DNA from 4 places in the Paenibacillus sp. FSL k6-2145 genome. Region 4 is predicted to be linked to each of the others. Evidence: riboswitches for the same ligand, from Rfam matches in the RefSeq annotation. Region 4 holds a riboswitch; each other region holds the start of a gene.
What was found. Region 4 has a riboswitch for cyclic di-AMP ahead of NZ043_RS16340 (hypothetical protein). Riboswitches for the same ligand answer to the same signal wherever they lie in the genome.

Region 1 (7,611 bases), 690 kb from region 4:
GTGGTGGTACATCCGCAGACAGTATGGTCCGATGAAAGAGGACGGTACCATAAGCAAACGCGGATATAATATGGCTCATTTCTCCAAATTCGTGCGTCCAGGCTACCTGCGAGTCGACGCAACGAAAAATCCGGATACGAACACCTTTGTCTCAGCCTACAAAGGTGATAACAAAGTTGTCGTCGTGGCGATTAACCGTGGAACTTCAGCCACAAGCCAAAAATTCGTTCTGCAGAATGGTAATGCCTCCACTGTGTCCTCATGGATTACGGACAGCAGTCGAAACCTGGCAAGCGGAACCCTGCTTACCGTATCCAATGGAGCCTTCACGGCACAGCTCCCGCCTCAGAGCGTAACAACATTTGTTGCCAACATTACTGGCGGAAATAGCGGCGGGAATACAGGCAGTGGCACTACGTATGAAGCTGAGACCGGAACGTCACTTACGGAAGCTGCCATTGAAACAATCTACCCCGGTTACACTGGCTCCGGGTATGTTAACTTTAATGCGATGACTGGTTCAGCCATTCAATGGAACGGCATTAATAACGCTACAACAGGTACCAAAAACGTAAAGTTTCGTTATGCGCTGGAAAGTGGAACACGGAACCTCGACATTTTTGTGAACGGAACCAAAGTCATCAGCAACGAACCCTTTCCGGCTACGGGAAGCTGGTCCACTTGGGTTGAAAAAACAATACAGGTCCCCATGAACACGGGGACCAATACATTGAAAGTGGTTACCACCGGATCGGAAGGACCGAATATTGACAGCATTAATGTTACCGCAGCGCAATAAAAGTTCCATATGGCTGATGGAAGACCATTTGCTGTAAGAGCAGCTAAGTAGTAACCTCTTGGATACTCAAGTCTAAAGTTAGTGTTATATCAAAAAATGCAAAAAAAGACTCCTTAAGCATTAGCTTAAGGAGTCTTTTTGTTAGATGCGGTCGAGAGGACTCGAACCTCCACGGGGGGGTTAGCCCACACGGACCTGAACCGTGCGCGTCTGCCAATTCCGCCACGACCGCATATTGTATCTCCGTCATCAATATTGGCGACAAGAAATAATATATCATGTGGAATCTATCATGTCAACACTGAAAATAATAACAATAAAGCCCGAACCAGACATCCATGTCGATTCGGGCTTTACCTTTAACTACAAATTACAGCTTGGAAGGCCAGTTGCCATACCAGGCATAACCGCCTCTTCTTTCTTTATCAATATCACTTAATTTGTATTTAACTACCCCGTCACGACCAATAAAGATTGGTTTATCCGTTCCGATCTCATAGAAGCGTGCCCAAATTGGTGCAGCTTTGGAATCTGCGATAATTTTACTGTCTCCATTAGCTCTTTCATACTTGTAACCCGTAATTTTCACCTTGTTAAACCAAGCCTCAGCTCCTTTAATGGATGCGGTAATTTTAGCGTTAGCAGGTCTGGTTTTTAGAAATTTAACAATCGTTACACTCTCTCCAGCTGTCAGCGATGGCACTTCGTAGATTCTTGCGCTCGCTGGTTTAAGGGAACTGGAATCATGTTGTTGTCCCCATGCTGTCAGCTTACCACCTGAAACGACTTGTGTATTCAGAATCGCCTCCACACCTTTGGCAACTGAATTTTTACTGCGGTTAGCAAGTGTGCTGTCGATAAATGAAAAATCACCTTTGCGGGCTGCTACTTCATCCAGCATGATCATTACATTAATCATGGCATCATCATTATAGGTAATGTGCTTGTGATATCCGGAGCTTTGGTAGACCTGTGGCCATCCTCCGTTTGAATACTGCATGTTGATCAAAAAGTTAATTCCTTTGATTGCAGCTGTGGAGTATCGCGGATCATTCGTCTTTTTAAACTCCTTCGCCAATCTTCTAATTTCTGAGTATGTAGCCTTGTTGTCTATCGTGGACTTCGCCCACTCTCCACTTGTCTGTTTATAATCTTTTCTCCAACCTCCATCTGGCAGCTGGTTCTTCAAAATATCAGAAATACTCGCTGTAGTACCCGATGCATCCGCAGCAGATACCGTCCCTACAGGGAGAACTGCCATTCCAACTGCTGAGAACACCATCGTACATGCCAGGACAAAAGTAATTATTTTCTTCGCTTTCAAATGTAACACTCTCCTATGTTCGTTTTTATAAATCTGCCACTTCTACTTTACCTATGATAAGCGTCCCCAAACCTCCTTTATTTGTATTTATCGCATAATAAAATCAATTTTAATCCAATATGTGGATTGGATAATCAGATAATATGCAAAAAATCGATTTTTGTCAATATATGCAACTTAATGAATATAATCTCTCTAATTCTACATAACGGAATAGTTCTTTTAACTCATGACAAACCTATTTATTTATCCAAATTCGTCTTAAACGAATCAATAATGACGTTTTTGTCATGAATGATACCCAAACTTAATCCCTTCTTTCATATAAAAACCTTAATTCCGCTAACATTGAGGTATTACGAAGGGTTTTAAATGGGTTTGACAATTACGCATTTATGCAATATAGTTTCAAATAGTTACAAAAACTTAATTATTCATTGCCGAGTTTCATGTTTGAAAACGGGGGAACCAATTTGGGTGAATTATTCTTATACATAGGAAATATAGGGAACCTTCTACCGAACCCTTAGCTAACTCCGTAGGCATCGAAGGGAGAACATTGATTTTGAAAAAACTGATTATCTCCATTTTTGGAGCAGCTGTATTATTTACATCCGGGGCAACAAGCACAGAGGCAAGCAGTATCAACTCCGTAGTGAACAACATGACAGGTATTCCTTACAAATGGGGTGGCACGACTGTAGCCGGCTTCGACTGTTCTGGTTTTATGAGATATCTTTTCAACAAATACAGCATTGAATTGCCACGTACTTCTCAGCAGCAAGCCAAAGCAGGTACTCCGGTAGCCAAAAGCAATGTTCGGACAGGTGATCTGGTGTTCTTTAATACAACAGGCAAAGGCATTTCACATACAGGTGTATATATCGGCGGCGGACAATTCGCTCATGCCTCCAGCAGTAAAGGTGTAAGCATCACGAAGTTATCGAATCCATACTTCAATGACCGCTATGTAACAGCACGTCGGGTAACTGGACAGTTTATGTATGATAAAATGTTAGGTAAAATGTAATTCACATACAAAAAGGCATCGGTTATTAACCGGATGCCTTTTTTGTACTTAAAATGTATGTTGCATTGCTTACTAATGCAGCGCCTTCTGCACTCGCATCGCACCCTGAGACAGGGCATGTCCTCCTCCAACAGCTCCGGCCACGGCTACGGTCTCCATAATCTCCTGATCTGTTGCACCCTTGGCACGTGCTTCTTCTACATGGTAGAAGGTACATACCTCATTGTTGGCGAATAATCCAATGCCAAGTGCAATTAGCTGTTTTGTCTTGGCATCAATCACGCCTGGTTGGAAGCATTCTCCCGTAAACTCATGATATGACTTCACCACACCTGGCAGTACATCGCTTAATGCTCCAATCTGATCCTTGTAGGCATGAACTTTATCATTCATCAATGTCATGGCTTGTAGCACACCCTCTCGGCTATAGTTACAGATCTTCCTCACTGTACCTATCTTCTCTCCCGAGTGAGTCAATTATGCCAAGAAATCATGGTAATTCCAAACATTTAACGCTCATGGCTCTGCCATAATTATAAGCTGTTACTCACTAAGTGGACTCTGGCGCGGCTCACTGAACAGCTGATATTTGTAACTGCGATCCAGCTTAACGACACGTCGATTCTGACGACGGATAAGTACCTGCTGGCCATCCCAGGCAACAACAATCCCGGTTACATCGTTAGATTCCAGCTCGTCCCGTACTACTCTTACTTTCTCACCTGACAGACGCAGGGCGTCCAGTTCTGTATCACTTATCATCTTCATGGCTCCTATATTCCAAATTTATTTACAAAAAGAGACCTAAATGAAATGTCATTTAGGTCTCACGTGACTGTATTGGACTGTCATGTCATTCGAAATTATGTCCCGACTGAAAGTTACCGCTGCGCGTGCTCTTTGCTGTCGTTCTTCTCGAACCAAAAATCAAGCACTTTGGCAGACATCACACGTTCTTCAAGGTACTCCACTTGATGCGGTGTAAATTGTTCTTTCCAAGAGAAGGACAACTCTTCGCATAAGCCTACAATCGTCAGTAATTCTGACCAGGCAACATAGCGTTTGTACCAGAAAAATTGAGGATGTTCAATCATATAGGGATAAAGGTCATCGAATTCCGTATGTTTACAATCCAGGGCACGTTCAAAATGAACTTTCGATTCCGCCAGCTTATCATTGAAAAATTGTTCTGTTGCCGGTTGGTTCCCCATGGTGTTGCCTCCTCTCCCTAACATAACCCCATTATAAATGAAATCGGCGGTCATGCAAAGGCATAGTTCAAAAAATAGGCCCTATTCCTTTAAAATGTCACATTTCGTTATCGTCAAATTGTACCGTACCATCGTTCAGGGAACGAATGCGTACCAAGGCTTCCACCGGAATACCCTGTTCACGAATCGTGCGTGCCCCTGCCTGAAAACTTTTCTCGACCACAACGCCGAATCCGACAAGTTCCGCACCGGAACGCTCGATAATTTTGATGACGCCACGAGCGGCATCGCCATTGGCAATGATATCATCAATGAACAAAATACGGTCATTCTCATGAATGAACTCGCGGGATACCATAATGTCAGTTACAATTCCTTTGGTAAAGGACGGTACACGTTCACAGTAAGCATCAGGATCAGCCAGAAGTGTTTTTTTGCGACGGGCGAATACAAGTGGCACCCCAAGTTCATAGGCTGCGGCAAACGCAACCGGAATCCCTGAGGATTCTACCGTGATTACCCGAGTTACTCCACTTTCACGAAAACGGGCAGCGAACTCACGTCCCATCTCCATCGTTAATGCAGGATCAATCTGGTGGTTCAACAGACCATCCAGCTTTAATACTTGATCCGAGATAACCACACCTTCTTGTAAAATTCGTTGTTTCAATAATTCCATGATTTGACCTCCCAAGCCTATCCTATGAGGTAAAAGTATCATATATCTATCTATAAGTTCAAGCGAAATTGCCTGGGCGCTTTCCTTGGGACGCAATTCAAGCCAAAGCTCATTATCGATTGTCATGACTTTCGTGGGTCAAGCATACCTTGTACCATGGTACCCGCATGTCCAAACTAAACAGGGGCCTGAGAGGGGAAACACATGAAACAGGCATTTCGGGTGCTGCAGATCGCATTTACATACATCGGAACGGTTGTCGGAGCCGGCTTCGCTACAGGGCAGGAAATTTTGCAGTTTTTTACCCAGTATGGCAAATGGGCCACCGTCACCATAGGCTTATCCACCATGCTCTTTGTCTGGTTAGGTACCAAAATGATGCTGATCGCTCATGATACCGGGTCCCGCTCTTATGAGGATCTGAACAAACATTTATTCGGCCACAAGGCAGGCAAATGGATCACCTGGGTAACCCTTCTCATTCTCATTGGTGTGAACAGTGTCATGCTTGCCGGAGCAGGTTCCGTTTTTGTCGAACATCTGGGTTTGCATTATCAGACAGGTCTGATCGTCACACTTGTAGGGACATATCTGCTTCTCGGTCGGGGCATTCAGGCCATCCTACAAATGAATAGCATCGTCGTGCCCATGATGCTCCTGTTATCTCTGCTCATGATCACCAGTACGATCCATCATCCAGGTGCTTCCCGATTCATCACACTGACGACAGACTCAAACCCTATTCAAGTGTGGCTGTCTCCACTGTTGTATACTTCATTCAATCTGGTGTTGGCTCAAGCTGTTCTTGTGCCAGTAGGTAACCAGATTCGTAGTCGGAATGTGCTGAAGTGGGGTGGAGTTTTGGGTGGAATTGGCGTTGGTTTCATGCTGATGGCAGCTCATTTTGCCATGTCAGCTCAGATGCCCGGCATCATCCAATTCGAAATCCCGATGGGTAGTATTGCCTTTCAACTTGGATGGGCAGTGCAATCTGTATATGTATCCCTTATTTTCATGGAAATATTCAGTACCTTTGTAGCCGATATCTATGGAATGACCTTGCAACTGAGACAACATATACGCGTTCACCCCCGTTTCATTACATTAACCATTATGCTGTTGTGTTACTCACTCAGTCAGTTTGGATTCAGTTCCCTGCTATCCATCCTTTACCCCATCTTTGGAAGTATGGCATTAATCTGGGCTGCCAAATTGGTACTGAACCGCTGGGGCGCCTTTCGTAGACGCAACAATATATAAATCTCACGGTCCATGTGCTTCATGAATATGAGCATCCGTTTGCCTCATAACCACAAGTCACCGCGGTTACTCTTTCCTTAAACATGACAAAAAGCCGCTGTTTATCACAGCGGCTCGCACTTTTTGCCCTACGTTTTAGGCTTTGCTAGGAAACTGCAGATACATCTTTTTCAACTCATTGACCGATCTGCCGAGCGAGTAATGTGTCTTGGCTTTTTCACACGCTGAACGGGCAAGTTCATAACGATAAGCCGGGTCCAGCATCACCTTTTCAAGCGCTTCAGCCAATGCAGAAGGATCTTCTGCCGGTACAAGCAACCCATTGCTACCGTTCTCGATCTGTTCCGGTATACCACCTACATCCGTACCCACAAGGGCAAGACAACTCAGCGCCGCTTCAGCGAAGACGGAACCAAATGCTTCTGCCCGTGAAGGAAGTACAAAAATATCAAAGAATGGCATGAATTCCTCAGGGTGCAGTGTGTAACCATAGAAGATGGTCTCATTATAGATCCCCAATCGTTGTGCCAATTCTTCCAGATCAGGACGAATCGGTCCATCTCCAATAATATGTAACACATAATCATGACCTCGGCCCTTCAGTTCCGCACAAGCTTTGAAAAGAATATCCAACCCTTTTGCCGGAACAAGCCGACATACCGTGACCAGTTGTGGTATCGCATTATCATGAGGAATCGGCTTAAACCGCTTCTCATCAAATCCATTGGGAATCACACCGATGACATCAGGTTCCTTCACGTAGGGAGCCAGATAACGACGGAACGAATCCGACACCGTCAAGAGGCGCTCTGCCTGATGTTCCAGCTCACCATATATCGCAAGCAGGAATCGATGCTCGGGTCCATCCGTTTCAATGCGTCCATTAAGGATTAATTCTCGTTCATAACTAGAGTGAATCGTCTGAATGAGGGGTGTATCCGGGAAAACCGTTTTCATCGCAAGTCCTGCAATTGGGTGGTGTGCATGGATCAGATCATAGGGCTTCTGAATACGCAGTTTGGTCCACCAAAGATAATCACGATAGGTTTGAATATATTTTTGGACAACAGGACTATCCTGATATTCCGTCCAGTCAAACGTTTCGAACTGAACTTCCTCTCTGCCCTTGTTGCGAATTCGCTTTGGCAACGAGAACAGATCCATTTCCCACCTCGGGGTTGTAAATCTCTCTTGCATATACGGAATCATAGAGGATACACCTCCGGGCTGCTCCGGAGGAAAGAAAAGCGCCTGCAGCAATTTCACCGTTAGTTTCCCCCTTTCTAACTTACGTACTACTCTACTATC
Region 2 (7,611 bases), 2.4 Mb from region 4:
GCAGCGATTTTGGCTTGGGCATCCGGCACCTGTACAGCTGTACGATTGAATTTGGCAGTTGTCATATCATGTGAATGTGAGTTCAGTTTCAAAAGTATTCTTACCTCCTAGAGACATTCATCTTTTAAGAAAGTGTAGCCCGAATACTGTAAGATAACAAGTACATCACGTATTGAATACTGTGACAAAATCTTATTTCATACAGGTGTAACATTCCTTCACCTATATTCAACATGAAAGGCATCTTGTCTGCCCATAATATTGACAAAGGGAGGCGATGATCATGAGTAAACGATGTGAATTATGCGGCAGAGAACCTGTAAACACGACCGTTCATCATCTGACACCGAAAGAAATGGGAGGAACATTTCTGCCAACAGCCAACCTGTGCATCCCCTGTCACAAACAGATTCATTCCCTATACACTAATCGCGACATTGTAACCCTTGGTCTCACGGACCTGCAGTCCTTGAGACAGGATGAACGAATGGTCCCCTTTATCCGCTGGATTCGCAAACAGCCTGCTTCAACGATTCCCCGTGTACGCAAGTCAAATCATGTTCGCAAATCGTAAACGAAAAAGAACAGCTCCAAGGTCATGTGCCGGCGAGGTGAATCCGCCTTCCCTTGTCACTGTTCTTAAATGAACTATGCGATTGGCAGCCATCCTTATGATTAGATGTTTATTATCTTCGCCTCTTAATTCGGCCGCCGCCCACTCTGGTTTTTGGTTTTTTGTAGGATTTCTTAGGTGAATCAAACAACCCGCCACTGCTCTTGTTACGATCAATGGTTCCCTTGCTCTGATCCTTGTTGCGGTTGAATAATCCTCCGCCAGATCCCACGCTTGAATCTTTATCGCTTCCGCGCCTTGTAATCGTACCTTTCCGATCAACAGTAATAGGTGGAGCAAGCTTCTTGTCATTACTTGTTGGTGCACGATAAGATCCTGCACTCGGTTTATACGTATCTTTATTGGTATATCCCCGATAGTTGCCATACCCTCGCCCGCCAAAAGAATCGAACAGATTACCAATTAATGTAGCGGTGAGGTAACCTTGTAAAAAAGATGAATCGTAGTTCTGCCGAACATATTCCTTGGAGTCCACCTCAACCAAGGTATCCTCCGGCTTATTCGGGTCTTGTTGCAGGTGATAATACTCGTCCTGATACACGAGGAACATACGCTCTGTGTTCTCTGCCGAGATCTGATCTGGTTGCCTTTGGTCAGACAATTCCTGAGCCACTTCCGGAACGGTACGGTCTGAAGCCCGGTACACATAGGACGTTGAGTTACCACTGCCGTTAACCGATTCAAGCGGATATGTGTCCTGAACAGAAGGTGCTCCGCACGCGGACAACAGAGACATCACAAGGCTGAGGACCAGCATTAATTTTAATCCATGTGCCAAGCGTTTTTTCATTGGGAACCTCTCCTAGCTCGAACGAATTACTTTGATATCCGCAGGAAGAATGGACTCACCCTCATACAGTGTAAATCTTCTGTCTTGCCACTCCACTCGAAGAAGCATATTATCATCCGACTGATACTGCCATACCAATTGTTCTCCAGCCTGGCCATATGGAGTTCTACCTGCCGTTGATACCATGCCTCCATACTCTTCCTCCAGATGAAATGCGCGTCCATCCAGGTCCAGCAATGTGGGCACCTCATCAGGTGCATCAAGCCTGCCATCAATTGGTGTATATAGAGCGTAACGTGTGAGTTCCCGTTCTTCGATATGCAAATATCGAAATGCGGTACCATCCTGCAGCGTGAGCACAACTGCATTTCTAGCGCGATTTTGTACCCGACCAACGACTTCATAAGTGACCAGAGAAACCTCACAGATATCACCAGGTGCAAGCTGAAGCATCGTTTTCTCTGCCTGCGGTGGTTCAGGTTTTGTTAGTATTCCTTTAATTCGTTTCCATACACTCATGAGAATTACTCCTGTTCCTTATCTTATAAACAAGCTGCAATAATCAGTGCGCCCACGATATGTAAAGCGCCAGAGAACAACCCGTATCCTGTCTTCCCTTGCTGAATTCCCGTATCCAGATCCAGATTGGCCCACTTGCGAATCATAAAGTGTACAACACTCTCCAGAATCAACAAAATGATAAAGGATACAACGGAGACCAACAATGCTTCTCCAAGATGACCAGCCGTAGAAATGGACGTAGCGAGTACATATCCTTGTGCAAATAATTTCATAACCATTCGTGTAGTAACGGCCATATTGCCCGCCTTAACTTCAGCAAAATCCTTATATTTCGTAAACAGTGAATCTACATACATCAAGACAAACAGCAAAACCGAACCAGATCCGGTCCAGACCAGCATCGCCAAAATATTCAAATCCATTTACACAGCCCCCACATATCAACATGAACCGCATTTAAAAGCGAAGGAGAAATACTCTTCTCCTCCGCTGGTTAACCCTGCTGACAACCAAGGTATTAGTTCTTATTATCGTACTGTTTCATCAATGCTGCGAGTTCGTCTTCAACAGCCTGATCTTTACCCAACTTCTCGAACTCTTCATCCAAAGACTTGCCTTTGGAAGACATTTCGTTACTTGCTTCCGCCTGTGCTTCCATCTGCATCATTTTCTCTTCCATACGCTTCATACCAGCACTTGCAGTATCAGAACCAAACCCATTCAACGCTTTGTTGATTTCCGTTTGGGCTTTTGCTGCATTGTAACGTGCTACCAGTGTTTCGCGTTTGTTCTTCATTTGAGTCAGTTGCTTACGCATCTCGTCGAGCTTGCCACGCAGGTTATCTGCAGAAGCCTTATTTTGGTCATAGCTAGTTTTGTACTCAGCCATCTTCTCTTCAGCAGCCTTTTTCTCTTCCAGGGCACGTCGAGCCAAATCCAGATTCTGAGCACGTGCCGCCGTATGCGCCTGCTCTTCACGTTTCTTCACAAGAGCTTCCTGCTCTTCGAACAACTGCTTGAATTTCTTCTCAATGGCGATCTGTTGAGCTACTGCTTTCTCCGCATCTTCCAGATCCTCTTGCATGTCACGGATATATTGGTCCGTCATCTTGATTGGATCTTCCGCCTTGTCAATTATGGCATTGATGTTAGACATGGTTAGATCACGCAAACGTTTGAAAATGGACATTATGTTATTCCTCCTAGTCGATATTACATCGTATATAAACATACATACGTAACAATCTACAACTCGTTTCAATTTTAGCAAATAAAATCAAAACATTCGATGGCTCTTATGTCAGGAAGTTCGTTTATCTTTGTTCAAATGATCCTCCATCAACCTCTCTGCAGTCTGCACGATTTCGTCGATCTGCATCCGCGTGATGGAATCAAAATGAATACCCATGATCACCGTAACGGTTACTTTCAGCTGCAGGGCAGCCTTTCGGGCAAGCCGCTCACACAGCTCTTGTTCCTTATGCCCAGGAATATGTACCGTCGTCCCGCTGACGCGCTCATGATCCACGTAGAACGTGGCTACGGCGCCAATATGCGCCTTTCCTCCGGTAACGAGAAAAACCTTATCCTCTCCTGCTTCAATCACCTGTAAACGTATGGATTTCAAATCATATGTACTCATATCCTATCCACCTATCCTTTTCTATATGTTATATATGGAGGAATTATGGCTGTCATAAGCTAAATCCGCAATGAAACTTCTCACACTACGCATATTTTATGAAACCCCCGGGCATACCAAGAAGAACGTCATTTTGGAAAAGGAGGCCGTTATTATGCGCGTACGCCTCATTATGCTGATGGTTATCGTTATTTTTCTCGGAGGATATCATGCTCCAGTTTCATCGCGGGATGTTTCAAGCCCGCCAAGTGAATCAGTATCAGGTTCGGATTCTGCGGAAGAAGAACAACTGACATTGGGACAGTTACGTCAAAAATATGCCGATACGTTCAAAACCAATGGTCCTTCAACAAAGAAGGTTGCACTGACTTTTGATGATGTACCTGATCCACGGTTTACTCCACCAGTGCTGGATGTATTGAAGAAATACAATGTCAGAGCTACATTCTTCATCGTGGGTAGTCGTGCTGAGAAACATCCGGATCTGGTGAAACGCATCGTTAAGGAAGGGCATATGGTTGGTAATCACAGCTACAATCATCCTGAATTCAGTAAGCTGTCGATGAATGCCTTTCGCAAACAAATTTTACATACCGGGGATATTATTCGACATTTAGCGGGATATACGCCCAAGATAATTCGGCCACCTTATGGAGACATTAATGAAGAACAGCTGCAATGGGCTGCTAGACAACACTATAGCATTGTAAACTGGAACGTTGACTCACTGGACTGGAAAGGCCTCTCCAAGGAAGAGGTGAAGGATAACATCCTATCTGCCGTGAAACCTGGCTCCATCGTTCTGCAACATGCAGGAGGCGGTGTGGGATCTAACCTGAACGGTACGATTGAGGCATTGCCTGAAATAATTGAAGAACTGCGTAACCGGGGGTATGAACTGGTCACCTTGGACGAGATGTTGGGATTGCCAAAGGCCAAAGATTAAGATGACTGCGATAGCAAATAAATGCAATATTAAAAGGGTGCTGTTCAATCGCAAATTAGCGACTGGCAGACACCCTGTTTGAATTTGTTAGATGTAATTTACTTTCTACTTAAGAATGTACAGCTCGATATCCTGAAATCCAAATGTGCTTACGGACTGTTTGCTACCCGGGATAAAGATATCAATCCGGTGACCCTTGATTGCACCGCCCACATCACGCGCTGTGGCTACAAAAGCCTGTTTTGGCAATCCTGGATGGCTATGACCAGTTACCAGTACTTTGGTTCCGAGTGGAATTACACTTGGATCAACTGCAATCGTACCCAGTTCAAGGTCATTTCCGAAATAATCGACTGCACCCCATCCTCCATTTTCAGACGGATCTGCAGAGTATGCCGTTGCTTTCACGTTCACAGCTTTGCTGTAATCAAATGTTTTACCCCAGGCTTGAACCACTTTGTTATCTGCGTTAACGTCCAAGCTTGCTGTGGTAACCGTTTTGGCTTGGGTCTTGCTCTCCGTCGCCGCGGCAGCTACATTGTTTGCCTTACCGGGAATCGTAATTTTCAAACCACCATAAATATTGTAAGGTGAAATGTCGTTATTTGCTTTAACCAACGTGTTCATTGCTACTCCATATTGTTTTGATAAGGTGTAGAAGGTATCCCCTTCTTTGGCCACATGAACTGAATCGGCGTGAGCCGGAACGGCTTGAATGAGCATTGCTGTTGTCAATAATGCTACTGCTGTTTTGGCTATACGTTTCTTGTTAATCATGGTCTTCCTCCCTCATTGTGCCTGCGAAGTTAGTTGTCGGATTCGGATGAGGAGCCCACCCTATAGGTTCTTCATTACATTTAAAACGTTATGTACCCCTAATTCACCCCAAGCAGTGTGCTGTAGATCTTCCCCCTGCACAATCTGCATCGTTACATCCCCCGCACTCCCTGTCCGGAAGTTTCGGCAGAGTTCAATATATCACAATTTTGTAACCTGAACTTGTAGTAATTCTTACCAAATGGTTTTTTAGCATGTAAGCATAATTAAGAATACTGGATACTTTAGAAAAGTTGGGAGATCCGATACTTTACATTTGGTAACAGAATAGTTACTTTTTCGAATTCATACGTGATTATTATCCATAAAAAATAGCGTTACCGACTCGAAGTCAGTAACGCTATTTGATCACTTCGTTTAGAGTACTTTCGCAAGAAAATCACGTGTACGTGAATTTTTTGGTGCTCCAAACACCTCATCAGGTGTTCCCTCTTCTACAATAACCCCGCCATCCATGAACAGGATCCGGTCTCCCACTTCACGTGCAAAACCCATCTCATGTGTTACGATGACCATCGTCATCCCGCCTTCTGCAAGACGTTTCATGACATCCAACACTTCACCGACCATCTCGGGGTCCAGTGCCGAAGTAGGCTCGTCAAACAGCATCACATGCGGCTGCATGGCCAATGCTCTAGCAATGGCGATCCGCTGCTTCTGTCCACCAGACAGCTGATTCGGGAATGTATCTTTTTTATCGTACAAGCCCACGGTGTTAAGCAGATCAGCAGCAATTTTCTCCGCTTCCTGAGTGGATTGTTTCTTCACTTTAATTGGAGCAATCGTGATGTTTTGCTGAACCGTTTTGTGTGGGAACAGGTTGAAATGCTGGAACACCATGCCCATTTTTTCCCGAGTTGCATTAATGTTGTGCTTCGGATCAGTGATTGACACGCCTTCAAAATCAATCTCACCCGAGGTAGGCTGTTCCAACAGGTTCAGACAACGTAAGAAAGTACTTTTACCTGAACCGGAAGGGCCGATGACTACGACAACCTCACCTTTGCCAATTGTCACGTTAATGCCTTTAAGCACATCGTTATTTCCATAAGATTTGTGTAATTGTCTAACGTCTATCACTTGCACTCAACTTCCTTTCCAGTCGTCCCAGCAGCTTGGACAAAATGAACGTTAATACAAAGTAGATGGCTGCTGCAATCAAAAATGGACTCAAGCCTTGATACGTAATGTTTTTGACCACACTTGCCTGATACATAATGTCCACCATACCGATAACGGAGATAATAGAGGATTCCTTGATGATGGTTATGAATTCATTACCGATTGCCGGTAATACAGCTTTGAAGGCCTGTGGCAATATGATATAACGCATCGCATCGCCTCTTCCCATACCTAGGGAACGAGCTGCCTCCAACTGACCACGATCTACACCTTGAATACCCGCACGGAAAATCTCTGCCAGATATGCACCACTATTGATTGAAAGTGTAATGATACCTGCCTGAAGTGCAGTAAAGTTAATGCCAAAGCTCAGGGAAAAACCATAGTAAATAATCATTAATTGTACCAGCATCGGTGTGCCACGAATCACTTCAACGTAAGCAGTACCAATCCAGCGCAAGATTGCAGCGTCATGCAAACGGAACAAACAGATGATTAATCCGATAATTACCCCGAAAATAACACCCAGTGCGGACAACAGAAGTGTGTATCCTACTCCTGTAGCATAGAAACTTTTGTACTCCCAGAATACTTGGAAAATATTTTGTGATTTGTTCGCTTTATCCGCCATCAAGAGGCTGGCGTCAGTCACCATCTGATTGATTTTATCTTCACTTTTCAATCGCTCCAGTGTTCCATTTACTGCAGCTAGCAGCTCGGTATTACCTTTGCGAATCCCGATTGCCGCTTCTGCTTGCTCTTCGTCCGGAACAGCAGCAGCAAGTCCAATGATATCGTCCAGATAACCTGCAGCAACGGTATCTTCAACGATTGCCGCGTCAATGCGTTTTGTTTGCAGTTGAAGCACGATATCCGAGATTTTATCTAGCGCAGTAAGCTTCGCTCCTGGAATACTCTGTCCGATCGTTTCCTGAATGGAGCCTTTCTGAACGCCAATCTTCGCATTTTCAAGTTCTGCCATAGTTGGATATTTGTCTTTATCCACATTGCGAACCATAATCACTTGTTTTGATTTATAATAGGTGTCGGAAAAATCGATACTTTTCTTCCGCTCATCCGTCGGCGTCATACCTGAAATCACCAGATCAACACGCCCG
Region 3 (7,611 bases), 1.6 Mb from region 4:
ATTTCTATCGTCTCTTCCATATCCTTCATATGCTCACAATCCTTCACGTTCAATTTGCGCTAATGCTGTAGAGAACTCTTCCCGTGTAATCTGAAATACACTGAGACGTTTGTGGAACTGCTTCCCGTTACAATAACCGATGCCCAGCAGATTGCCCATCTCCATGCGACGTGCAGCAGCCTGCGGATGCACAATAAGTCCTGCCGCGATCAGGTCCTCCCAATCGATCAGGCTCGGAGCACCTTCGTATGAAGTATGTACACGCGCCAGAGCATGACGGATCGCCTCCGGTGAGGCATTCTCCACCCCAATGTCACCTTTGCGTGTTGCATCGGCCTCCGGAATGAAGGCATGTTTACAGCCAGGGACCTTATTCGCAATAATTTTACGAATGCGTTCGCCAGCATGATCCGGATCTGTCAGTACAATGACTCCCCGTCTCTCCTGAGCAAGCGCAATCCGCTTCAGAATGCGTTGGTTGATGGCTGATCCACCTGTTTCTATTGTATCGGCTTCAACGGCCCGACGGATAGCTACCGTATCGTCACGGCCTTCCACCACAATGACTTCTTTTATCATGTTCCATTTCTTCCTTTCTAACGCAAAAAGAAGAGGAATATCCTCTTCTCTGCCAAACGGCGGGGGAGACTGAATTCAGACTCCTCCGCCGCATATTCCGCATGAATCATTCATGCAACTATTTTATAGCATTCCCATTTCAAAGTAAAACGATTTTAGTTCGCTTCCGGCTTCACCGGACCGATCACGTAGACCGTCTTGCCTTTTTTACGTCCAAAATTCAGGGCATGCTTCACACTGTCATAATATACATCAATTTTATTGCCTTTGATGGCACCGCCTGTATCTTCCGCACGACGGAATCCCAGACCTTCGATATATACCCACCAGCCAATTGGAATGACTTTGGGATCAACCGCAATGGTGCGCCCTTCCGTTACACGAGTACCGGAAGCTGTTTTAGTACCAATGCCCGGCTCTTCGGAAGAGTAGGCAGTCATGGATACATTTTTAAGTACTTTAGAGTATTTAAAAGAAGTCCCGGATACGGTAATCACTTTGCTGCCCGAGGCAGATGTTTTCTTCGAGTTCGTTGTTGTAGCCTTTTTGGTTGTTGAAGTTTGAGCCGATACGGTCTGAATCTCAGGTTCTTTCACGACCGGTTTTGCTTTGGTGCCGACAGCGATCACTTTATCTACACGATTATTCGCGACAGATTTGCCGACCATTTTTTTGGAGACCAATTCTCCATCCTGAAATACCTTTTCGATATGCTGCACAATTGTGCCTTCTTTGCCGTTCACAACGACACGGTTATCCCCTTTGTACAAGCTAGGGTCAGCCGTTTTAATGACTTTGTAAGCGATCGGTTGCTCTACATCCACTGTACGCTTTGTTACGCGCACTACACGGATCTTCATCTCCGCTTTGATCGCAGTGCCAAGCGCCGGATACACTTTATCATTACTCTCAACTTGAATACCTGATTTTTGAATTGCATCTTCTACCGATGAATCGGTTGTATACAGAGTCTTGGTGTCTCCGTCTGCCGTAATGTTAACTGGAACGGCCCGCTCAATAACGATTCGGTCTCCATCTGTAATCGCCCCATTCATGGACATGGATACCTTATCGTGAGGGCTGACTGTGATCGACTGCTCCTCCAGCATTTCCTGAAGCATTCCTGTACGAGTCTCTACCACCTGAGCCTTGCCATCAATAACCAGTGAAATTTGTTTCCCGGCCTGACCGTAAACGACTAACAAGATCATGATTGTAAGCGCAATTGAGAAAATCGCGATCAATGCCATTTGACGCATGTTCTCATGCTTCCACCGCAACGCGAAAGACTTACTGGATGATCGTGACTCATGGGTCTCTTCTGGTTGGAATGTGCCCACTTCTCCGTCCTCCTTCATAGCCTCGCCGTCTAAAGTAATGCATGATGTCTTTGACGTGACTATACCAAATTTTCTACAGAACACAGATCGGACCAACATAATCCGGTTCTGCACCATGAATCAATCTTCGCAACATGATGTCATCCTCCTGAATACCTACCGTATGATGACAATATTTCTTTTATTCAAAAACAAAAAAGCCAAAGAAAGAGTGTAAGAGGAACTCTTTCGTGGCTTCCGAATGATTTTGAATATCGGAAATTCATGCACGAGGTTGCCTCTCTTTTTCCGCTTGCGAGGTTAGCTGTCGGGTTCGGGCGAAAGAGAGCCGCCCTATCTTGGGTCACCCGCTCATGGCGGACGCCCTTGAATTCACCCCGAGACCCAAAGAAGAAATCAAATACGGCTTCGCAGTTCCCTTCGCTGCTTTTGGGTCAGCGAACGTTGCGCATCGGCCAAATACACCGATGTTTAAGCCCTATTGGTTCCCCCGCTCTCCGTTAACGGAGACTCAGCGAGACTGATTCATGAAAGTAATGTTGTTTCATCGGAAAGTGTCCCTTTGTTCATCCCCCGAACATCTGTCCAATTTTCCGCACAACAATTCACTGAAAAGATGATATCCTGTTTTGATGCATGTTGTAAAGCGTTGATCAAGTACGTTTTTCTGAATATTTGGTTAAAATATTGTAATATTCTTGATTTATTTGAATCAAAGGGCAAATTAACTCCGCTTACCTGCCTTTTTCACCTCATTTGCTCGTTTTTTTAACGAATTCCAAATCGTTCCATGGCATTTTTGGTTGTTATTGCAGCAATTTCCTCCACCGAAATGCCTTTAATTTCCGCAGCTGCCTCTGCAACCAGACGTACATGCGCTGTCTCATTTCGTTTCCCACGATAAGGGTGAGGTGTCAAATATGGAGCATCTGTTTCAATGAAAAACCGGTCCATAGGAACCTTCTCCAGTACCTCTTTGGGCTGCTTTGCATTTTTGAATGTGATCGGTCCTCCGAAGGAGAGATGGAAGCCCATATCGAGACAACTTTTCGCTGTTTCCCAGCTGCCCGAGAACGAGTGCATCACACCACCAACTTCACTCGCTTTCTCTTCACGCAAAATTCTTATGATATCCTCATGTGCATCCCGATTATGAATGACAATTGGCATGTTCACTTCACGAGCCAAAGCAATTTGTTGTCGTAATACGCGATGCTGTATTTCCTTCGGTGAAGTATCCCAATGATAATCCAATCCAATCTCACCGATCGCAACCACTTTTTCATGCTTGCATAAAGATGCAATCCACTCCAAATCACCCTCCTGCATAGTGATCGCATCTACTGGATGCCACCCTACAGCTGCATAGATAAAGTCATATGTTTCAGCGAGTTTCATCGTAGTTGGAATCGTCTCCCGGTTAAAGCCAATGTTGATCATGCGACCAACTCCTGCATCCACAGCACGCTGAATCATGTCCTCGCGGTCCTCGTCGAATTGTGGTGCATCCAGATGTGTATGTGTGTCGAACAGCATCATGTTTGTATCTCCCTTCATGTCGAAATAACGACTATCTTCTTTTTCAAAATTCAATTTGTAAAATTCAATAATTCAATGACTCATACATAAAACATTTTGGGTATCTGTGTATTACATCATTACGTTTGTTTCTTCACAACTACAATATATAGAAGATATACGGATATTCTGATCTATATATTGCTGATTGTACCCATTCTACCTGCTTGCATTTACAAAATTATGTCGATCTACATATACTCCCCATTAAAGCAGATTACTGTATCATGAAAAATAGCTCTTTTAGAAAGTGTTTTGATATCGAAATTCTTCATCGGATTATACCCACACGATTACAAGAAATAGGGGCGTATATGTGACGGTAATTCGTGAATAATCGCATCCACCTTGTTTTGCGGGTAATACAAATGATGTTTCCCTCGGTGAAGCCCACTGATGGAACGGACAATGTCAGATACTTCTGACAACTCACGTAAATTGTCCTGTCGATCCAGAAGAAGAATCTGCTTATCTGTGGATTCATCCGGACGAAACACATCATACGGATTATCCGAAGGAAAATCAATTTCAAGATCATATTCGGGATCGAGACCAGCCTGTACAAAAGCTTCCCGAATCTCTTCCATCATTGTCAAGTCGACCTGTTCAAGCTCTACATACTTATATAACTTGCGATCCATAAAACGTTCGCATAACTCACTCAGAACAGTATCGTCCTCCTTGCGCCACTGCGTAAATGCCGTCTGAATTAATGCTTCATCCAACTGCAAATATTCATCTACGGATAATTCTCCTTCAAATAGTTGAGGGAGTGGATCAATCATGAAGCGGAATTGAAAACCATGCTGTATGAGTGTTTTCGCTCGCTTGAATATTTGCCGCAATATAATTTCAGAACTACGAGTCACCGGATGGAAGTAAATCTGCCAATACATCTGATACCGAGACATTAGGTAATCCTCCACAGCATGCATGCCTGACTCCTTGACTACAATCCGCCCATGATAAGGACGCAGCATCCGAAGGATACGATCAAGGTCAATCGTGCCGTAATTTACACCTGTAAAATAGGCATCCCTGAGCAAATAATCCATTCGGTCTGCATCAAGCGGACTGGTCACCAAGTTCACCACAATCGGCTTTTCATACGTTTTTTGAATGACAGACGCTACTTTGTCAGGAAAATCAGGAGCATACCGTCTTAAGATCGCCCCTACTTCGGTATCACCTGTAATAATGCGACAAGTCCAATCTTCGTGATTCATGTCAAAAGCTTCCTCAATGGAATGAGAGAATGGCCCATGCCCGAGATCATGAAGTAGAGCTGCACAAAGAGCTACAATCTTTTCTTCCTTCGGCCAATCCGAATAATGACTTCTTTCAAATTGAGAGATGATCTTGCGTGTGATCTCATAAACACCTAGTGAATGTGAGAACCGACTATGCTCTGCTCCGTGAAATGTAAGGTAAGAAGTACCCAGCTGACGAATCCGGCGTAAACGCTGAAATTCCGGGGTGTTAATTAACTGCCATATAACCGGATCTTGCACGTGGATATAATTATGTACCGGATCTTTGAATACTTTCTCTTCCGTTAAACGTTGTTCCATGTCGACTCACTCCTTTAATTTCTTTTATATTAACGCTTTGAACTCTACGATTCACCTAAGATTCGACACGTTATGACGAACTTTGTCGAATGAAGTAGTTTTGTCGTTTTCCAAATCGACAAAGCTGACATTGAGGTTTAAATGCGAAAAACAGCTTCCAATCCCTTACCACCAGTAACCTTGTGAAAAACAGCCTTAATTTTAAGCTAATTTTAAGGTTGACTGATTTGGGAATCGTTGGTATGATGAGTATCATAAAACATAAAATAATGTCGAATAATGACAATGATAGTTAGCTGAGAGGAGCACTGATTATAATGATGAAATCAACAGGTATTGTAAGAAAAGTGGACGAACTGGGACGGGTAGTTATTCCAATTGAATTGCGCCGTACACTCGGTATTGGTGAAAAAGATGCTCTGGAAATCTATGTTGACGGCGAGCGCATCATGTTGAAAAAATATGAGCCTGCTTGTATCTTCTGTGGTAATGCAGAGAACGTTACTTACTTCAAAGGTAAAATTGTTTGTAACGAATGTATTTCCGAAATCCCTGCACCTGTGACAAAATAAGAAAAACCAGGTATACTGGACTTATCTAAATTGTTATTTCTAACCTTTTTAATATTCCTTAATGACCTTCCCGGTGTGAACCCCACCGCGGAAGGTATTTTTTTGCCTTGTTATGGGTTCCATTACCCAAAAAGATTCTGTCACACGCGAACCGGAAGAGAACGATAAATTTTGTTTGGAATTTTTCTGAGCCACTCTGCTCTTTTTAATATTCCACTAAGGTTGGATATAAGCTTCTTTTCAAGTTATGTTCCCCACAACAGAAGATATTTGGTTAGATCACTGCTCGATTAATGCATTATATACATCACGCTTTGTCAGGCCGCGATCGGTAGCCGTTTTTTTCATTGCATCTTTACGGTTATATCCTTCACCCTCATAATGGCTGACATGATCCGCTAGTGACATGAGCTGCCACCATGCTTCGCGTTCAGCCTTACGCTCCTCTTCCTTAATGCCTTCTACCAGCAAACAGTACTCGCCAAGAGGCGGATGTTCTTCAAGCCAATCTATACATTCCTTCACAGTGCCCCTTGCGAATTCCTCATGACGCTTGGTTAGTTCACGAGCCAGGACAATCGAGCGATCACCCAGAATTTCTTCGAGGTGGACTAATGTTTTCCGAATACGGTGAGGCGATTCATAAAATAACAAAGTCCCGTTGGATTCGTCAAAAGCCTCCAGCACTTTTCGCATGTCCTTTTTCTCCCGCGGCAAAAAACCGCCGAATGTAAAACGCTCCGTCGGTAATCCGGACACGATCAGAGCAGACAACGCAGCGTTTGGTCCAGGGATGGGAATGACCGTTATTCCTGCCTCCAGTGCAAGCTGTACAAGGTCAGAACCAGGGTCCGAAATGGCTGGCAAACCGGCATCGCTGACAAGTGCCAAATTTTTTCCTTCTATTATATAGCGTATCAGTTCAGGTCCACTCGCCCCCTTATTATGCTCATGATAACTAAACAGCATTGAAGGTGTAATTTCAAAATGGGTAAGCAGCTTTCGGGTCTGGCGTGTATCTTCTGCTGCAATGATGTCACAACTCTGCAAGGTCTTGATGGCCCGGAAGGTCATATCCTCCAGATTACCAATGGGTGTTCCAACCAGATATAGCTTGCCTGACCCTTCAGGTTGCTCCGCATAGCTTTTCTGAATATGCAAAGTCATCTAAAGCCCTCCTTTCGTAGTACGTTCAGCATGTTGCTGACCATAGTAAATATCCATAATCTCTTCGCAGTATTTCCCCTCTTCATTGTAGACAATGAGTGGAGGAAGCATCCTTACTTCTGGTTTACCATCTTTCATTCCTTCAATTAATACCATGTTGGCTTCCAGATGAGCACGGGGATGTACCATCCGAATCCGCTTTGGCTCCAGCTTATACTCGCGCATGAGCGAGATAATCTCTGCAAGTCGCTGCGGACGATGAACCATCGATACTTTGCCGCCATTACGTACAAGTCGACTGCAAGCCTGGATCACTTCTTCCAGGGTACATCCGATCTCATGACGTGCCATTGCCTGATGTGTGTTCATCTTGAGATCACTGCCGTTCAGGGGCATGTATGGAGGATTAACCGTTATTGCATCGTATACAGCATGTCCTGTTTCTTTTACCAGTTCTCGCAAATCACCTTCACGAACCATAATCGACTCATTCAATGCATTTAATTGCACACTGCGACGTGCCATATCAGCCAAACGTGGCTGAATCTCGATCCCTTCCAGACTAGCCTGCGTACGCGTTGTAAGCAGAATGGGAACCACCCCGTTACCCGTACACAAATCAAGTACACGACCCCGTTTAGGTACGGAAGCAAACCGGGCTAATAATACGGCATCCATCGAAAAACTAAACACTTCATCACTTTGAATGATTCTCAGATCATGAGAGAGCAGATCATCAATCCGCTCTGACTCATGTAACACAACTTCATTTGCTTTCATATGTTACGCTCATCCTCCGGTACT
Region 4 (7,611 bases):
CCTGGGGTGGTTTACGTTCCGTAACCGGATCACCGGTGTATATTTTACCATCCTGACTCAAGCCTTGGTTCTTATTACGGTAACACTCTTTGTTGGTAAACAGGAATGGACGGGTGGGACAAATGGCATTACCGGATATAATTCGATCTTTGGTTTCACACTTCATTCCGCAGGAACAACAATTGTTCTCTACTATATAACGCTTGCTGTTCTGGTGATCGCGTATGTGCTCTGTCGTCGAATGGTGAACAGTCGGTTTGGTCAAGTGCTAGAAGCTGCGCGTGATGGAGAGAATCGGGTGCGATTCCTCGGATATGATCCGGCAGGATATAAAACGCTGGCTTTTGCTTTTTCCGGTGCGCTTGCAGGCATCGCGGGCATGTTGTTTGTTCTTCAGGTGGGTATTATCTCGCCATCGATGATGGGGATTGTGCCTTCCATTGAGATGGTCCTGTGGGTTGCATTGGGTGGTCGCGGTACGCTTATTGGAGCGGTCATCGGAGCGGTGGTGCTGAATGCAGCCAAAACAGGCATAAGTGAGGCTTATCCCGAAGGGTGGCTGTTCGTCATTGGTGGGCTCTTTGTAACGGTAGTTTTGTTCATGCCAAACGGTATTGTAGGTGTATATCGTCATGTCGTTCGCTTGCTGAAGCGGAGAGGAGAGAGTGCGCATGTCCAAGTCACTCGGGAAAAACCTAAAGTCTACTGAGGAATCAGCGGTGTTAGTAGCCGAGGGCATTACGGTGGCCTTTGGTGGGTTCGTTGCTGTCAAAGGCATGAATCTGAAGCTGCATGAACATGACCTGCATTTTCTGATTGGACCGAATGGTGCGGGGAAAACCACGATGCTGGATGTGATATGTGGCAAAACCAAACCGATGTCCGGCTCGGTAAAGATGGCGGATGGTACGGAATTAACAAGACTGAAGGAGCACCAGATTGTTCGCAAAGGGGTGGGACGCAAATTCCAGGCGCCATCGATCTTCGCGGGTCTGACGGTACAGGAGAATCTGACGCTGGCGGCGGAGACTCGCCGTTCTCCTCTACAGGCCATCGGTATTCGTCGATATGGAAAAATGAGTGCTGCCATGGAGCATGTTACTCTCCAGATTGCTCTGCAAGACCGCATTAACGCCCGTGCAGGAGCATTATCCCACGGGGAGAAGCAGTGGCTGGAGATCGGTATGTTGCTCTTGCAGGAGCCTCGTGTGTTGTTGCTGGACGAACCAGCGGCGGGCATGACGGATGAAGAGACACACAAGACCGGACGACTTCTGCAAGAAATTGCGCGTGAACGCTCGGTTGTGGTGGTGGAGCATGATATGGAGTTTGTGCGAGAGTTTGCAGCCAAGGTGACCGTGATGCATGAAGGCAAATTGTTGAAGGAAGGTACGATGGCGGAAGTGCAGGCGGATCCGAAAGTGGCAGAAGTGTATCTGGGCAAAAGGAGGGATGACCATGCTGTCGCTGCAACGAATTGAATCCGGCTACGGGGAAAGCAATGTGCTTCGGGGTGTAAGCCTGGACGTACAGCCTGGGCAGGTGGTGTGTCTGATGGGCCGTAACGGTGTAGGTAAAACGACGTTGATGAAAACATTGATGGGGCTGCTCAAAACACGCAAGGGCAATATTCAGTGGCAAAATCAGGAGTTATCCACGTTGGATACAGCCAAGCGTGCAAGGGCGGGGATTGGTTATGTACCGCAGGGGCGGGAAATTTTCCCGCAGCTTACGGTGAAAGAAAACTTATTGCTTGGTCTGGAGACAAGTGCGCCGGGAGTAAAAACGTTCCCGGAAGATGTGCTGGCGATGTTTCCAGTACTTGCGACGATGTATGGACGGCAGGGCGGGGATCTGAGTGGTGGACAGCAGCAACAGTTGGCATTCGCCCGGGCATTGGCTTCGCGTCCGGGGTTGTTGCTCCTTGATGAGCCGACAGAAGGCATCCAGCCTTCTATCGTGGAGGACATTCGGCAGGTTATTTTGCAGCTCAAGGCAAAGGGGAACCTCTCGGTTCTGCTGGTAGAGCAGAGTATCGATTTTGTACGAAGTGCCGCAGATTACATCTATATCATGGACAAAGGAACCATAACCCTGCATGGGACACCGCAAGAACTGGATATGTCGCAGTTTGAACATCATCTCTCCGTATAGTTGTAGTTAGTCGGCGAGTGGAGGAAGGTTTCAGGAACGCTCCAATGTGCGCACTTCAGACAATGCCTTCTTCAATTGGTGTTCTGTCTTTCTCTGTTCGGTAATATCCATGTGTGCAATCAAAGCGAGATCGGTATCCTGAATTGAATTTGCATAAGATAGAGGGGTGAGTTCTACACGAAACCACCTCTTTTCGTTGTATACAGTATACACGCAGATGTCATATGTATGATTTCGATTAAAGGGTATTCCGCGTTCTTTCAAATTCTGTGCGACAAGTGCCATGTTAGCGTTCTTGCCTCGTTTTGCCCAGGCTTCCGTCAGATGCAGGTAATGTCTATGATTACTGTGTGTATCCGGGGATGGTGAGCATTGACCGAGTCCCTGTTGCCAGGCACGGTTACAACTTTGGATAATCCAATTGTGATCAACGATGATGAGCTGGTGACGTATGGACTGGAACGACAGCCTCTCCAGATCGGATGTAACATGTCTCATGGATGGGACCCTCCTTTGGCAGAAATCTTATCTCAGTTCATCTGGAATATCCAAAATATCAGCGACCAGGTGCCTGAATCGGGTTGCTTTGCGTGTGCCGTGAATAAGATTGGATAAACGATAGGGTGGGATGCCATGCTGTTCACAAAAGGTCTTCTGGTCCACTTGAAGTTCGGTTAGCCGTCGTTTGATGGCCCATCCGAACGGAGTAACTGGTTTTTTCTTGTTCAAAAGGGTTCACCCCTGGTTAGAATGTAGTATTCAGCCGCCCTTTCTTCATGTAAAATATATAGAAATGCGAGCTGTATGTTTCATTATATACGTAAATTCGTCATCTAACAATTAAAAAAGACGGAAAAAAGTGTATTTTGTGATGATAAATGGCGTAAATACGTAAATAAAACAAATAAAATGACAAAAAACACGTCGGCAAGGAGGTTGCCGCGTGTTTTTTAGTTTGTCTGAATAAAGGGGAGCAGGTATGAGGAGGAAGAGGATTAGGCCCTGTAGGCATGAAGTCCAGCTCCAAGCATATGGAAACTGGGGAAAAATGATTTCATGGACATCGAGGTTGGCTGTGCCAGTCCATCCGCAGCCGAGGCGCTGACGGTCTTCCATTCATTCTCCAGATCTGTGGCCAGGCGGACCATCAGATCCTTGGTTGTATCGTTGTTCAGGGGAATGACTTTGGAGGCTTCGGTTATGCAGGCATTCATGGCTGAATGCAGGTAACCAAGGACCGCCTCCTCGACCGGGATGTCGAGGTGGTGGTTAATCCAGGCGTGAACAGTGGAGAGGCAGCCAACCGAATCGTATTTGGCAAAGATCTGTTCGAGCTGGCTGAATTCAATCCAGGGGTGCAGAGCGCGTGCAAGTCTGATCAATCGTTTACCCATGGCGGCAGCTTGTTCTCTGAGATCTCCAGGGGTTCGCTGAACATGGACGAGCTTGTCGATTAGAGCTATCCGCCATGTATCCTTGTGATCTGCTGCGGTATAGATGCCTTTGATGGCCATACCTTCTAGACGAACGATGCTCGGATGCAACTGACAACGCATGAATGATTCGAGATCTTCAGCATTACGAATGGTACCCTCCCTGATATGGATATCCATGCCGAAGGAATGGGTGAACCCTCCAACCTGAATAGAGGAATCAAGCAGTTTGACATAATCGAGCAGCTTATTCCCACGGTTCACAATCATTCGCCTCCTGTGTTCGTTAAATGTCACTTAAAGTGACATTTATATTCCTTTTTGTTTGCATTATGTTTAAAAATCCGAATTATATGATAGTTATCATCCCATAAATGTCCGCCTTTTGTCAATAGTATCAGTTGAATTTAATGGATTAAATCTGTGATTCAAATATTTGTGTTATTTTATATAACATATAAGGTTAAATATCTGCGAAGTGCAGGGAGGACTAGATATAAATGAATCAATAAGATCAGCTCAATCCGGAAAGGAGGGGATCAAATCTAATGTATGCAGTTCATGGGTAAAGATGACGAGATTATGCGATTTTTGATGAAAATGCCTAGCTGAAAAAGAAGTATTAAAAAATACTTTACTTTTGGTTCTGAACCCGGTATAATCAATTCTGTTGCCGATTATTTACGACATGCGGTCGTGGTGGAATGGCAGACACGCTATCTTGAGGGGGTAGTGGGCGTATGCCCGTGGAGGTTCGAGTCCTCTCGACCGCATCATATGAACGATTAAAAAGAAGCTTTCCATTAATGGAAGGCTTCTTTTTTTGTCTTTTTGAACAGTTTGACATCAAAGTTGATAAAAAAGGCCATCCATTACCGGGGCAATGCTGCTCTACCTTCCGGCTACGGGTGGCCAATGTATTATTTTTGCAGCAAGTTCTTGATATCTTCTTCAATCTTGTCCGGTGTTGTTTTGGGAGCATAACGTTTAATTACCTGTCCGTTCTGATCCACAAGGAATTTGGTGAAATTCCATTTGATTGCTTTGGAGCCGAGCAGGCCAGGAGCTTCTGTGCTAAGGTGCTGGAAGAGAGGGTGAGCGCTTGAGCCGTTCACATCAATTTTCTCAAACATAGGGAAGCTCACGCCATAATTCATCTGACAGAACTCGGCGATATCGTCGGAAGATCCTTTTTCCTGGGCAAACTGGTTGCTTGGAAAACCAAGGACTTCAAATGGCGCATCCTTGAACTTGTCTTGCAATTCTTGCAGACCTTTGAATTGAGGTGTAAGGCCGCATGAGCTTGCCGTATTCACAATCAGTAACACTTTGTCACGGTAGTCGGACATTTCAACTTCTTGACCGCGAAGGGTATTCACTTTGTAATCGTAGACTGTCATCTAAATCGCCTCCATGATATCATCTGATACCTCTTATTATATTGGTTACAATTAAATAATGCAAAACTAATATGGTGTTAAATGAATCAAAAGAGGCAAGTTGTGCAGAATGCGTGAATGAAATGCGTAGTGATTTTCGTCAGAGTGAGAATTAGATAGATTTAAAGAGATGGATAGAGTATGACCTTGTTGTAAGCGCTATTATATGTGAGTATTGCCGAAAATCTGTCGATTCGGTGATCTGTGCGGACTTTACACCGACATGGCGCGGGTGTATGATTCATAACGTAATTTCAATTTAAACTAAATTGTACCTGAAAAACGAAACAAACGATAATATCGCTCGATCTTATTTTAAGATATACGAACGATGTTTTAATCGCTGAGTTTCCATTCATTGATGAGTGGGAAACGGGGGAACCAACAGAATGCGCTGTCCAGGACAGTAGGCATTCATGGGGTGAATTTTCCGGTGACAGCCGGAAATAGGGCGACTCTCGCGCCCGAATCCGTCAGCTAACCTCGTAAGCGTTAAAGGGAGAGGCAACAAGCCGTACGCTGGTTCATGGCGTTTTCGCCATGGGTTCTTTAAGAAGCGTTCGGGAGGCCTTGGTCCCCCACGCTTCTTTTTTGTTGTCTTTTCACGCCAAGGGAGGAACGAATGATGGATACTGAGATGATCTTAGTGACTGCTCCAAATGAAGCAGGACGCAAATTTATTAAATTGCTGATGTACAAAAAAATGCCGTTTGCCGTTCTAACCAACAGTGCAGGGGAAGAGCGCAGACTCCGTAGAATCGGAGTAGAACATGTCATTCGCATGAATACGGCTGCAGCTCAAAAATGGTTTTTGCCGCAGGGCAGCGTAGGCAACGTGTTTATTTTCGAGAACAGCCTGAATCTGACCTGTCGTTATTTACAGATCTGCCGTTCATGGACATCGAAATCCCTGTGCGTCATTACAGAGCAGAGTCATCCTAAGGGCATCTATCGGGGCATGGGCGCAGACCGGATTGTATATTCGCTCAATGGGGAAGTTGGCTTTCTCCTCAATGGGTAATGCCATAGCTTGTGATTGCTCAGGTGTAAGGTGCCTGTTATAATTGAATGTATCGATAAACGGAAATTTGAGGAGACTCATGCATGATGGTGAGTCTTCTTTTTTATGGTTTTAAAGGTAGTTCAAGACTTTTTGACACGAACTTTTAGATTTGGATCAGGAATCACCTGTGGCTTACAAGGAGGAATTGGCGTGCCGGATGTAGGTGGATTGAAATGGTTGTTTTTTGATGTTGGAGATACGCTGGTGGATGAATGGGAGCCGGTTGATGATATTATCGGACAGTTCGTCCGTGAAGCCTGTGCTTTGGGATATCCGGTAAAGATTGAGGCGGTACGCGAACTGTTCGCGAACTGTTACCGAAAATATGAGCAATGGCCTATGAGAGTGGCGATTCGCACATTCGTTGAAGACGAGGGACACCAGAAACAGATTCAGGACAAGTTGAAGTTTCAAAAAGATCTTGAACGTCCTTTTCCTTCAGCGGATTCCGTTCTTCAGCAGTTGTCACGGTATTATCGTATTGGCATTATTGCCAATCAGAGTCCTGGAACGGAAGAAAGACTGGAGAGCTACGGCTTGCGGAAGTATGTTGATGTTCTGGCGTGTTCGGCTGAAGAAGGAGTGTCCAAGCCAGACCCTGAGTTATACGCTGTGGCCTTGAAGCAGGCCGGTTGTGAACCGGAGGAAGCCGTCATGATCGGCGATCGGATCGATAACGACATTATACCTGCTCGGAAGCTGGGCATGCGTACAATTCGGATTATGCAGGGTTACGGAAGATTCCAGCCAGACCGATCGGATGACGAACGTGCGGATTGGACTGTTAATTCATTGGATGAACTCCTGCCATTACTGGTGCCCAATCAGGATTAGATAATTGTTTATTAGAGTTTAGCGTTTTATTATAAAAGGAAACATGTTGCTGTATTGCAACAATAAAGGCTGATCAACTTGGGTATAGAATACCGCAGTTGATCAGCCTTTTTAGTATTTAGTCGATAAGAACGAGATTAGAATAACCGAATCGTCTGAATGATCAGATATACATTCAGCACAACGATAATCGCGGCAATGACCCATGAGATGATTTTGAGCCACAATTTGTTGGCGAATGCACCCATGCTTTTTTTATCACTCGTGAACATCACCAGGGGAATTACAGCAAAGGGTAATTGAAGAGACAGCACGACCTGGCTCAAAATGAGCAGTTCTTCTGTGCCATGTTCTCCTGCAATGGCTGTGACAATTACCGCCGGGATGATGGCGATCAGACGTGTGACCAGTCTGCGCAGCCAAGCCGGAATTCGAATGTTCAGGAAACCTTCCATAACGATCTGCCCAGCGAGTGTACCTGTAAGGGTGGAGTTCTGACCTGATGCTAACAGCGCCACACCGAACAGAATACTTGCAACCGTAGTACCCAATAGAGGTGTCAGCAGATGGTACGCATCTGCGATCTCGGCAACCTGTGTCATACCAGCACTGTGGAATACAGCAGCAGATACAATCAGGATGGCTGCATTGATGAACAGGGCCAGTGTCAGCGCGATTGTAGAATCCA

Region 1: another riboswitch for cyclic di-AMP. It lies ahead of NZ043_RS19680 (C40 family peptidase); the one in region 4 lies ahead of NZ043_RS16340 (hypothetical protein).
Region 2: another riboswitch for cyclic di-AMP. It lies ahead of NZ043_RS26935 (3D domain-containing protein); the one in region 4 lies ahead of NZ043_RS16340 (hypothetical protein).
Region 3: another riboswitch for cyclic di-AMP. It lies ahead of NZ043_RS09465 (3D domain-containing protein); the one in region 4 lies ahead of NZ043_RS16340 (hypothetical protein).

Annotation. Positions count from the first base shown of each region.
Region 1 covers NZ_CP150267.1:4,401,420-4,409,030, reverse strand. The annotation lists gene NZ043_RS19695 (carbohydrate-binding protein) at 1-799, shown strand, start outside; tRNA gene NZ043_RS19690 (tRNA-Leu) at 946-1,031, opposite strand; gene pelA (pectate lyase) at 1,170-2,132, opposite strand; cyclic di-AMP (ydaO/yuaA leader) riboswitch at 2,552-2,683, shown strand; gene NZ043_RS19680 (C40 family peptidase) at 2,689-3,153, shown strand; gene NZ043_RS19675 (carboxymuconolactone decarboxylase family protein) at 3,226-3,555, opposite strand; gene NZ043_RS19670 (hypothetical protein) at 3,697-3,915, opposite strand; gene NZ043_RS19665 (hypothetical protein) at 4,035-4,364, opposite strand; gene NZ043_RS19660 (xanthine phosphoribosyltransferase) at 4,462-5,043, opposite strand; gene NZ043_RS19655 (hypothetical protein) at 5,248-6,303, shown strand; gene NZ043_RS19650 (glycosyltransferase family 4 protein) at 6,439-7,569, opposite strand.
Region 2 covers NZ_CP150267.1:6,121,195-6,128,805, forward strand. The annotation lists gene glp (gephyrin-like molybdotransferase Glp) at 1-65, opposite strand, end outside; gene NZ043_RS26900 (HNH endonuclease) at 284-574, shown strand; gene NZ043_RS26905 (DUF4247 domain-containing protein) at 687-1,424, opposite strand; gene NZ043_RS26910 (DUF4178 domain-containing protein) at 1,437-1,943, opposite strand; gene NZ043_RS26915 (DUF350 domain-containing protein) at 1,967-2,368, opposite strand; gene NZ043_RS26920 (PspA/IM30 family protein) at 2,464-3,135, opposite strand; gene NZ043_RS26925 (hypothetical protein) at 3,247-3,588, opposite strand; gene NZ043_RS26930 (polysaccharide deacetylase family protein) at 3,743-4,534, shown strand; gene NZ043_RS26935 (3D domain-containing protein) at 4,640-5,311, opposite strand; cyclic di-AMP (ydaO/yuaA leader) riboswitch at 5,314-5,510, opposite strand; gene NZ043_RS26940 (amino acid ABC transporter ATP-binding protein) at 5,729-6,451, opposite strand; gene NZ043_RS26945 (ABC transporter substrate-binding protein/permease) at 6,438-7,611, opposite strand, start outside.
Region 3 covers NZ_CP150267.1:2,152,560-2,160,170, reverse strand. The annotation lists gene rsmA (16S rRNA (adenine(1518)-N(6)/adenine(1519)-N(6))-dimethyltransferase RsmA) at 1-29, opposite strand, end outside; gene rnmV (ribonuclease M5) at 34-579, opposite strand; gene NZ043_RS09465 (3D domain-containing protein) at 735-1,919, opposite strand; cyclic di-AMP (ydaO/yuaA leader) riboswitch at 2,193-2,446, opposite strand; gene NZ043_RS09460 (TatD family hydrolase) at 2,688-3,458, opposite strand; gene NZ043_RS09455 (HD domain-containing protein) at 3,791-5,068, opposite strand; gene NZ043_RS09450 (AbrB/MazE/SpoVT family DNA-binding domain-containing protein) at 5,386-5,640, shown strand; gene rsmI (16S rRNA (cytidine(1402)-2'-O)-methyltransferase) at 5,920-6,807, opposite strand; gene NZ043_RS09440 (tRNA1(Val) (adenine(37)-N6)-methyltransferase) at 6,808-7,587, opposite strand.
Region 4 covers NZ_CP150267.1:3,713,774-3,721,384, forward strand. The annotation lists gene urtC (urea ABC transporter permease subunit UrtC) at 1-709, shown strand, start outside; gene urtD (urea ABC transporter ATP-binding protein UrtD) at 672-1,481, shown strand; gene urtE (urea ABC transporter ATP-binding subunit UrtE) at 1,459-2,154, shown strand; gene NZ043_RS16315 (hypothetical protein) at 2,185-2,652, opposite strand; gene NZ043_RS16320 (hypothetical protein) at 2,680-2,883, opposite strand; gene NZ043_RS16325 (urease accessory UreF family protein) at 3,150-3,851, opposite strand; tRNA gene NZ043_RS16330 (tRNA-Leu) at 4,278-4,360, shown strand; gene NZ043_RS16335 (glutathione peroxidase) at 4,508-4,987, opposite strand; cyclic di-AMP (ydaO/yuaA leader) riboswitch at 5,358-5,533, shown strand; gene NZ043_RS16340 (hypothetical protein) at 5,649-6,047, shown strand; gene NZ043_RS16345 (HAD family hydrolase) at 6,240-6,923, shown strand; gene NZ043_RS16350 (Nramp family divalent metal transporter) at 7,061-7,611, opposite strand, start outside.